2 regions of the Halomonas sp. RT37 genome follow, and region 1 is predicted to be linked to the other one. Evidence: predicted binding sites of a transcription regulator. Region 1 holds the regulator's gene; the other holds the start of a gene.

Region 1 (5,220 bases):
CGGCTACAATGTAGGTCGTATCACTAGCTACTGTGTGGCGGGCGCTCTGGTTGCCACCCTGGGTTCGGTGATCGGCCTTTCGCCGACCCTGCGTGGCCTGATGCAGATCGTCGCCAGCCTGATGTTGATCCTGATGGCGCTTTACATTGCCGATCTATGGAAAGGCCTGCGTCACGTCGAGGCACTGGGACGTCACCTCTGGAGGTACCTGGAACCCGCAGGCAGACGCCTGTTGCCGGTGGTGCGTCTGCCCCAGGCGGTGGCGCTGGGCGCCATCTGGGGCTGGCTGCCCTGTGGCCTGGTGTACTCGATGCTGGCCTGGAGCCTGGCACGGGCCGAGCCCCTCGAGGGCGCACTGCTAATGGCGAGCTTCGGTCTTGGCACGCTTCCGGCGCTGGTGGTGACGGGCCTCGCCGCCAGACAAATGCAGGCCCTGCTGGCGCATCGGGCAACACGCCTTGTCGCCGCTGGCATGATCATCGCCTTTGCCGTCTGGCAACTTTGGACTGGGCTGCATCAATGACGCATCCTACCTCTAAGTTATTAATCCTAAAGAGGTAGACGCCACTTTTAGCTGATCTGAGGGTGTAGAATAGTGCCATCAACGTGCTGTACGGGCGACGTCTGTTCTCCCCATGGCCCAGTCAATATCGATCCCAGATCCACAGGAGCTGCGAATGAGTCCTACGGCCCAAGATCGGCGGCGTCCCATGCTGCATGAGACTCGCTGTGAGTCCTGCAGCCTGAGTTCCTTGTGCCTTCCGCTGTCGCTGGAGACCGCCGACCTCGAGCGCTTCGATTCCATCATCCGTCGTCACCCGCCGATCAAGAAAGGCACACGATTGGTCGAGCAGGGAGATCGCTTCACCAGCGTCTTCGCGGTCCGATCGGGGAGTCTCAAGCAGATCACCACCGAAGGCAGCGGCGAAGCTCAGTTGACCAACTTCTTCCTGCCCAGTGAACTGGTTGGCCTGGATGGCATCGACGACGGCCGCTATCCCGGCAGCGTGGTGGCGCTGGAGACCACCACGGTGTGCGAGATTCCCTTCGACCGCCTCGATGCGCTGACCCAGACCCTACCGGAGCTGCGTGCCCAGCTGTTTCGCACCCTGAGCAAGGAGCTGCGAGAAGACCGCCGGATGATGCAGCTGCTGTCACGCAAGACCGCCGATCAGCGCCTGGCCTGCTTCTTCCTCGGCTTGTCGGACCGCTTCCGCCGCCGCGGCTATTCACCGTTCAGCTTCCGCCTGTCCATGTCCCGCGCCGACATCGGCAATCACCTGGGGCTGGCGGTGGAAACGGTCAGCCGTATCCTCGGGCGTTTCCAGCAGCAGGATCTGGTGGCGGTATCGGGACGTGAGGTCAATATCCTCGACCTGACCGCGCTGTCGACCCTGGCCGACACCGAAGTTACCTGAGCGGGCCTGGCGGCAGTGTGCCGGGCTTGGCCGGCAGGGCCCGGTATCCAGGATCTGGAAAGCAAAGCGTAATAGATGGCGTGTGACAAGAAAGAGGCCGCATCCGGAGATGCGGCCTCTTTCGCTGTCATGGCATCATGCACATTCGCTGCTGGCGAGATCAGCCGGCATCCACCACGTCGATGCGCCGGGCCTGGCGTTCGGCCTGTACGGCCTCCAGCCCCTCGAAGTCGAACAGTTGCCGATCCGCCAGCTGCGACGGCGCCACATTGGTCACCGCCTTGAACATGCTCTCGAGGCGCCCGGGATGCTTGACCTCCCACTCGGCCAGCATCTCCTTGACCACCTGGCGCTGCAGGTTGGGCTGGGAACCACACAGGTTGCACGGGATGATCGGGAACTCCATCGCCTCGCTGTAGGCCTGGATATCGGCCTCGCGGCAGTACGCCAGCGGACGGATGACGATGTTCTTGCCGTCGTCGGAGAGCAGCTTGGGCGGCATCGCCTTGAGGCTGCCACCGAAGAACATGTTCAGAAACAGCGTCTCGAGAATGTCCTCGCGGTGGTGGCCCAGAGCGATCTTGGTCGCCCCGATCTCCTCGGCGAAGCCATAGAGAGAGCCGCGCCGCAGGCGTGAGCAGAGCGCGCAGGTGGTCTTGCCCTCCGGCGTCTTCTCCTTCACCACCGAATAGGTGTCGCGCTCGAGGATGTGGTAGTCCACGCCGATGCTGTCCAGATAGTTCGGCAGCACATGCTCCGGAAAGCCCGGCTGCTTCTGATCCAGATTCACCGCCACCAGCGAGAAGTTGACCGGCGCGTTGCGCTGAAGGCTGCGCAGGATCTCGAGCATGGTGTAGCTGTCCTTGCCACCAGACAGACACACCATGATCTTGTCGCCTTCCTGGATCATGCCGTAGTCGATGATGGCGTTGCCGGCCTGGCGGCGCAGGCGCTTCTGCAGCTTGTTGAATTCACGCCGTGCCTTGGCCTGAACTTGGGCTTCCGTCTGATCGCCACCCGCAGCAGGGTCGGCCGGGCTGACGCCGGCATCGATCGAGAGATGGTCATCCTCGGGGGTACGGGGATCGAACAGGGTGGCGGAGGCGGACTGTGGCGACATGGGAGCGGGACATCACGGCTGAAAATGAAAGAGGCGCCAGTCTACCATCCGGACGCTTTAGTGGCGAAGAGGTCAGCGACCGCTTACCCCGACGAGGACAATACGGCAGGGGCTTTTCGTCGGCGGCACATCGGAAACCGCCAAGGACGACACCGCCGTAGTGGCGCTCTTGCGCGTCGTGGCCTGGTCTGGCCTGGCAAGTCGAAGAACGCAAGTGCCTGTCAGCCAGGCCCTAGGCGCTGTCCGAAAAGTCGACGAGCGAAGGTTAGACAAGGCAAAAATCGGTGAGAAAGCGCAGTTTACGGGGTGTAAATGAGCATTTTGACCGGGCTGGCGCACCAGCCGATTTTTAACGCCGTATTACCGAGCGCAGGCACTTTTCAGACAAGCCCTAGACGACGTTCAGCGCCAGCAGATAGCGCACCACCACGCCCAGCAACAGCAGCAGGATGCCGGCACGTTGCCAGCCAAACTCGCGCACGGTCAGGGTCAGGCGCTTCTCCCAGAACTTGACCATGCCCCACAGGTCCCGGGTACGGCGATAGTACTGGAGGTAGGCCACCAGCACCGAGACCAGGCCCAGCGCCAGCAGCGTGGGCTCGAGAAGGGTCAACATGGCGTGCAGACTCATGACAGGATCTCCTTGCAGGTGAATGGTTGCCGGTGCGGGCGGCACCGGGTCAGCGCGGATGACGGCACCGGGTCAGCGCGATGGCGCCGTGAGTGCCCCGCTCTCCAGGCGCAGATGCATCAGCGCCGTGGTGACGGCGTCGCCCAGGGCCGTATGGCGTCCCATGATCGGGACTCCAAGTCGCTCTGCCAATTGTTCAAAGGTCGGCTGCACCTCGATTTCCGGGTGACTTCGGCGCAGCCGCTTGCGGTACTGCTGGGCCACGTCGATGGTGGCGTTGGGCAGCGAGAAGCCAAACTCCGCCTTCAGGTAGCGATCCAGCATGGCCAGGTCGAAGTCGATACACCAGCCGACCAATGGGCGATTGCCGATAAATTCCAGCAGCGTCGTCAAGGCCTCGCGTACCTCGAGGCCGCCTTCCAGGTCGACCCCTCGCAGGCGATGGATGCAGATGGAGTCACCACTCAGACTGGCAGGACGCGCGAGCCGCAGGTCCAGCGACTCGCTGGTCAAGACGCGATCGTCACGGATGCGCACCGCAGCGATGGACACCAGCTCCGCATGACGGGTATCCAGACCGGTGGTTTCGCAGTCCAGGGACACCAGCTCATCGCCGGTATAGGGATTGAACAGCCAGGCGAAATCGCCATCGGCCTGCCGACGCCTGTCGGCCACACGCCTGATCGCTCTCAGCATCGGGTACTCTCCCAAGCGAAACCATTGACGCCAAGGCAGCTTGCCCTGGGGGGCTGCCTCGACACTCATGCATACTCCAGGTGATAGCGGTGGGACAGGCTGGCCTTGAACTCCTTGACCAGATGCAGCGCCTCGCGCAGCAGGTCCCGCTCCAGCGAATTGAGCGACTGAACCACCACTCTGTCCGGGGCGTCCGTGGCCCGGGCATCGTCGCGCCGGTAGGCCAGCTGCGCCCGAAGCCGCAGCTCACAGAACAGCGACAACGCCTCGCCGAGATCCTCCGCCACCACCCGCTCGATGCGCCCGAGTGACGCCAGCGCCGCCAGCCGGTCGTGGGTCGAGGTCTCGCGCAGCCCGCACTCCAGTGCCATGGTGCGAACACCATGGACGATAGGAAAGATGCCACCCTTCTTGATGTCGACGCCGTGCTCGGGCTTCTTCAGCGTTCCAAACAGGGTCAAGGGCGTCGAGAACCGCAACACCCCCCTCGCCAGATGGGTCAGCAACAGTTCATTGCCCCGTGTTTCTTCGATCAGCACGTCGTGGAGTCGGTCCACCAGGGCAAAGTCACCGGCCACCCCCGAGGCGTCGGCAAGCACTGCCAGACGCATCAGGCTTTCTCCGTCGGGTTCGCTGACCCAGCGACGAATGCGCGCGCGCCACTGCGCAAGGGTGCCGACCCACTGGGGGTTGGAGACCATGATGTTGCCCGGGCAGCGCGGATAGCCCAGATCGTCGAGCACGCTGGTGAACCGCGCGGTATCTGCGCTGAGCTCGTCCCACTGCTGGTCATCGGCCAGGATCAGCGCATTGTCCTGGTCGGTCTTCAGGATCTGCTCGCCGCGCCCTTCGCTGCCGAGCACCAGCAGACAGGCGCGCTCGCGCTGAGGGGCCGGCATCGAGAAGTGCCAGGCCTTGCTGATGATGCGCCCATTGAGCGCCGACAGCATGCCCATGGCGAAGCGCATGCGTACCCCCTGGGCCATCAGCGCCTCGACCAGCTCCGGCGCACGCTGACTTGCTTCGCTGAGCGAGGCCAGGGTCGTCGCCTGCTCGACCTGCAGGCTGACCACGTAGCTGCGGCTGGAAAAGAAGCTGAGCACATCGGTCAGCTCCACGACACCGATCAGCCGCTGGCCCTGAAGCACCACCACCCTGGCCACCTTGTGGCGGGTCATCTCGATCAGTGCCTCGAACAGGTACTGGCTTTCGTTCACCGTCACCAGCGACAGATGAGCGATGCCACCGACCTCGGCATTACCGTCGCACCCCTCCAGCACCAGGGCCTCGAGCAGGTCGGTCTTGGTCAGCATGCCAGGACCATCGGGCGTCTCGACCAGCAGGCTGTCGGCGCC
Region 2 (5,220 bases), 2.3 Mb from region 1:
GGTCAGCGCATTGATGAACGCCAACTTCATTGCCATCCTGGTGTGGGCCGTCAGCCTCGGCCTGGTGCTGCGCAGCGCCAGTGCCGCTACCAAGGGCATGATCGAGGACCTGTCCCAGGCGGTATCGACCCTGGTGCGCTGGGTCATTCGTCTGGCACCGCTGGGTATCTTCGGACTGGTCGCCGGCACCCTGGCCGAAGCCGGAATCGGTGCGCTGCTGGAGTACGCCCAACTGCTGTCGGTGATCGTCGGCTGCATGCTGTTCGTCGCCCTGGTGACCAATCCGCTGATCGTCTTCCTGGCCACTCGCCAGAACCCTTATCCGCTGGTCTTCAGCTGTCTGCGCGGTAGCGCCATCACCGCCTTCTTCACTCGCTCAAGCGCAGCCAACATCCCGGTCAACCTGGAGCTGTGCAAGCGTCTGAAGCTGGATGAGGACACCTACTCCATCTCGATCCCGCTCGGCGCCACCATCAACATGTCCGGTGCCGCCATCACCATCAGCGTCATGACGCTTGCCACCGCCCATACCCTGGGCATCAGCGTGGACTTCGTCACCGCCCTGCTGCTGTGCGTGGTCTCCGCCCTGGCCGCCTGCGGCGTCTCCGGCGTGGCCGGTGGCTCGCTGCTGCTGATTCCCATGGCCGCCAGCCTGTTCGGCATTTCCGCCGACGTGGCGATGCAGGTGGTCGCCATCGGCTTCGTCATCAGCGTGGTCCAGGACTCCACCGAGACCGCCCTCAACTCTTCCACCGATGTGCTGTTCACCGCCGCCGCCAGCCGCAGGGGCGAACTGAGCGACTGACGCCCAGAGGCGCTGCCGCGCTTGCTCATCTCCTGAAACAACAGCTCTTCTGAAACGACAGCGAGCCCCTCTCACCAAAGGGTGAAAGGGGCTCGCTGTGTTGTTCGAGCGGGCGACATCGCCACGTCAGCCAGCGATGACCTCCGGATGATACCGCGAGGCGATCGTCACCAGGCGCTGCATGGTCTCGCCACTCGGTGGCGCCACTCCTGCCAGCGGATAGTGCTCTCCCAGCTCCTGCCACTTGTACTCGCCAAGTGCGTGATAGGGCAGCAGCTCGACACGCTCGACGTTGTCCATCGTCTCGACGAACTCCCCCAGCAGGTGCATGGATGCCTCGCTGTCGGTAAAGCCAGGCACGATCACCTGACGAATCCAGGTGGGCTTGCCGATCGCCGCCAGATGACGGGCAAAGGCCAGGGGACGGCGTCGGGGGATACCGGTGAGCTCACGGTGCACGCCCTCGTCGAGATGCTTGAGATCCAGCAGCACCAGGTCGGTGGCGGCAAGCAATTCGTCGAGGACCTCATCGTAGTGGCAGACGTAGCCATTGGTGTCGAGGCAGGTGTGCATGCCCTCGGCCTTGGCCGCCTGAAACAGGTCGCGCACAAACGCCGGTTGCAGCAGCGCCTCGCCGCCGGTGCAGGTGATGCCGCCCCCCGACGCCCGCATGAACGGCAGATAGGTTCTGGCTTCGGTGAGTATCTCGTCCACCGTCACCTCACGTCCGCCCTGGCGATCCCAGCTGTCGCGGTTGTGGCAGTACTGACAGCGCATCACGCAGCCCTGCAGAAACACCAGAAAGCGAATGCCTGGGCCATCCACGGCACCACAGCTCTCCAGGTGATGGAGACGGCCAGTGATCATCATCGGGACTCCTCACGAAAAGGGGCTCCGGGAGAGACCCGGAGCCCGGAAAGGGACCGCTGTCGCGGCCCCGGGCGAGACGACTGTCGGCTCAGAGCGTTTCGGTGAAGGTGCGGGAGATCACGTCGCGCTGCTGTTCCGCGGTCAAGGAGTTGAAGCGCACCGCGTAGCCGGACACGCGAATGGTCAGCTGAGGATACTTGTCCGGATTGACCACGGCGTCCTCGAGCATCTCGCGGTTGAGCACGTTGACGTTCAAGTGCTGACCGCCCTCCTGACGTTCGCTGTGGTGGAAGTAACCGTCGAGCAGGCCAGACAGGTTGCTGCGCTGGGCGCCCTCGTCCTTGCCCAGCGCCCTCGGCACGATGGAGAAGGTATACGAGATCCCGTCCTTGGCGTGGGCGTAGGGCAGCTTGCCCACCGACGTCAACGAGGCCACAGCGCCCTTGGTGTCACGCCCGTGCATGGGGTTGGCACCCGGTGCGAAGGGCTCGCCGGCGCGACGACCGTCCGGCGTGGTGCCGGTCTTCTTGCCGTAGACCACGTTGGAGGTGATGGTCAGCACCGACTGGGTCGGCTCGGCGCCACGGTAGGTATTGAGCTTGCGGATCTTGTTCATGAAGGTCTCGACCAGCTCGCAGGCGATATCGTCGACGCGCGGATCATTGTTGCCGAAGCAGGGGTAGTCGCCCTCGATCTCGAAGTCCACCGCCACGCCGTCAGGATCACGCACCGGGCGCACCTTGGCGTACTTGATCGCCGACAGCGAGTCCGCCGCCACCGACAGCCCGGCGATGCCACAGGCCATGGTGCGCTTGACGTCGAGGTCGTGCAGCGCCATCAGCGCTGCCTCGTAGCTGTACTTGTCGTGCATGTAGTGGATGGCATTGAGGGCGGTCACGTACTGGCGTGCCAGCCAGTCCATCAGGCCATCCATGCGCGCCCACACCTCGTCGAAGTCGAGCACCTCGGTGGCGATCGGCTCACTCCTGGGGCCGACCTGGATCTTCAGCTTCTCGTCGACGCCGCCGTTGATCGTGTAAAGCAGCGTCTTGGCCAGGTTGGCCCGGGCACCGAAGAACTGCATCTGCTTGCCGATCACCATGGGAGACACGCAGCAGGCGATGGCGTAGTCGTCGGAGGCGAAGTCCACGCGCATCAGATCATCGTTCTCGTACTGGATCGACGAGGTATCGATGGACACCTTGGCGCAGTAACGCTTGAAGCCGTCGGGCAATTGCTCAGACCACAGCACCGTGAGGTTGGGCTCCGGGCTCGGACCCATGGTGTAGAGGCTATTGAGGAAACGGAAGCTGGTACGGGTGACCAGGGTGCGTCCGTCAAGCGCCATCCCGCCCAGGCATTCGGTGGCCCAGATCGGGTCGCCGGAGAACAGCTCGTCGTACTCAGGGGTGCGCAGGAAGCGCACCATGCGAAGCTTCATGATGAAGTGATCGACCAGCTCCTGGGCGCGGGCTTCGTCGATCACGCCTTGGCGCAGGTCACGCTCCAGGTAGATATCGAGGAAGCTGGAAGTACGTCCCAGTGACATGGCGGCGCCGTTTTGCGACTTCACTGCCGCCAGGTAGCCAAAGTAGGTCCACTGGATGGCCTCCTGGGCGGTGGCAGCCGGGACCGAGACGTCGAAGCCGTACTTGGCGGCCATTTCCTTGAGCTGGCCGAGTGCACGATGCTGCTCGGCGACTTCCTCGCGCAGCTGGATCACCGCCTCCAGGTCCTCGCCCTGTTCGAAGCGCTGCTGCAGCGAGGCAAACTGCGCCTGCTTGTCACGCATCAGGAAATCGACACCGTAAAGGGCGACCCGGCGGTAGTCACCGATGATGCGTCCACGACCGTAGGCGTCCGGCAGTCCAGTCAGCACCCCTGACTTGCGACACTTGAGGATGTCCGGGGTGTAGACATCGAACACCCCCTGATTGTGGGTCTTGCGAAATTCGGTGAAGACCTTCTTGACCTGAGGATCGAGTTCACGACCGTAGGCCTGGCATGAGCCCTCCACCATCTTGATGCCGCCGTTGGGCATGATCGCCCGCTTCAGCGGCGCGTCGGTCTGCAGTCCAACGATGGTCTCGAGACGCTGATCGATATAGCCGGCGTCATGAGCGGTGATGGTCGAGACCAGCGAGGTGTCGAAGTCCAGCGGTGCATGGGTGACGTTTTCCTGCTTGACGCCTTCCATCACAGTGTCCCATAGCTCGCGAGTGCTGGCCGCCGGCTCGCTGACCAGGAAACGCTCGTCACCCTCGTAGGGCGTCACATTGGCCAGCAAGAAGTCTCGTACGTCGACGTCCTTCTTCCACTCGCCCCCGGCAAACCCTTCCCACGCTTGCGCGAATTGCTCTTTCATCGACTTGCACCTCAACAGAGTAAATGACAACGCTAGTCCTGCATGCTGAGCGACGGCCATCCCTCGGAGATGGCAGCCGGCCCGCCTGTTCGGTGGCAGCAGCGGTCGCCGCATCGGAGGCGGCGGGTGTGCTGCACGCTTCTCGATCGGCGAAAAAACACCTGCCCTCGAGAGCACAATTCGACCTTAGCAGTAGTCCCGTCGCCCCTACTTGACCCGCATCATGGCGCCACGGGACGGCGATACAGCGCGAGCGAAGCGGCCAAGAAACCTGTACCAGGCCAATTTCGCGCGGCGAGGACGGCCGCCTGCGCTATGCTGACAAGGGCATACGTAGGCCTGAGCCCTGTCCCACCGCCGGGTGCCCGTGATGAACAGCTTTCCCACGCTTCTGGAGTACGGTCTGCCAGGCTTCGCCGTGGTGCTGCTGATCCTCGGCTACCACCTGCTCAACAAGACCCACACCCTGTTGCTCAATGAGCGCTCTGGCGAGACCAGTGAGGGCACCGAGTTGCGCATTCGCTATCTGCAGGAGATCTCCAAGAACGCCAGGCTGTTCATGGCGCTGAGTCTGCTGTTCTTCGTCGGCGGGCTGGCCATGGCAATGATGAAACCCTCGAGCCAGGTCAATCTTTCCATCGCCCCGCCGGAAGGCGTACTGCCGGTCATCCGTCTGCAGGAGCGGGACATGCCGCTGGATGGCCGGGGCACGGTCGTGCTGAAGGTCCAGGACGACAATGTGCTGCGCATCTTGAACAACGATCTGCACGGCCGGCTGATCGCCATCGAGCAGGAGCGCGACGCCTTGAAGAGCCAACTGGCCGACGTCATCGCTGCAGCGGAGCGAGATTCTCCGCAGGTAGGCTTCTAATGAAGAACAGGCAGGGCGCCTTGGCGTCGCGCGCGATGGCGACAGACCTGGCCGGGCCAGCGAAGGGAAAACGACGGCGCCACCCCACGTCTACGATAAACGCCCTGCTGATCGTGCTGCTGAGCGTCGGGGTGGCGTGGCCGGTGATTGCCCAGCAGGCCCCGCTGTCCAGGGCCAAGGCGCTGTTGCAGCAGGGTGACAACCAGGCCGCCCTGCGCGAACTACGGCCTCTGCTCGAAAGTCCTGATCCGCTGGCCCGGATGGAAGGCTTGAACGCCCAGGGCTGGATTCTGTATCGGGAAGGCCGCC

What was found. Region 1 encodes FNR, which switches genes on or off when oxygen is low (the NO sensors DNR and NnrR bind a similar motif). Its sites were predicted from a motif close to TTGATNTANATCAA; they were not measured.
Region 2: the regulator FNR is predicted to act here: its motif matches at 4,252-4,265, upstream of pflB (formate C-acetyltransferase).

The regions. Positions count from the first base shown of each region.
Region 1 covers NZ_CP098827.1:772,974-778,193, reverse strand. Annotated here, with positions in the region: gene NFG58_RS03530 (sulfite exporter TauE/SafE family protein) at 1-523, shown strand, start outside; gene fnr (fumarate/nitrate reduction transcriptional regulator Fnr) at 678-1,418, shown strand; gene ttcA (tRNA 2-thiocytidine(32) synthetase TtcA) at 1,579-2,538, opposite strand; gene NFG58_RS03515 (hypothetical protein) at 2,930-3,169, opposite strand; gene NFG58_RS03510 (3'-5' exonuclease) at 3,242-3,934, opposite strand; gene NFG58_RS03505 (DUF294 nucleotidyltransferase-like domain-containing protein) at 3,931-5,220, opposite strand, start outside.
Region 2 covers NZ_CP098827.1:3,432,604-3,437,823, forward strand. Annotated here, with positions in the region: gene sstT (serine/threonine transporter SstT) at 1-805, shown strand, start outside; gene pflA (pyruvate formate lyase 1-activating protein) at 932-1,675, opposite strand; gene pflB (formate C-acetyltransferase) at 1,764-4,040, opposite strand; gene NFG58_RS14975 (hypothetical protein) at 4,411-4,911, shown strand; gene NFG58_RS14980 (tetratricopeptide repeat protein) at 4,911-5,220, shown strand, end outside.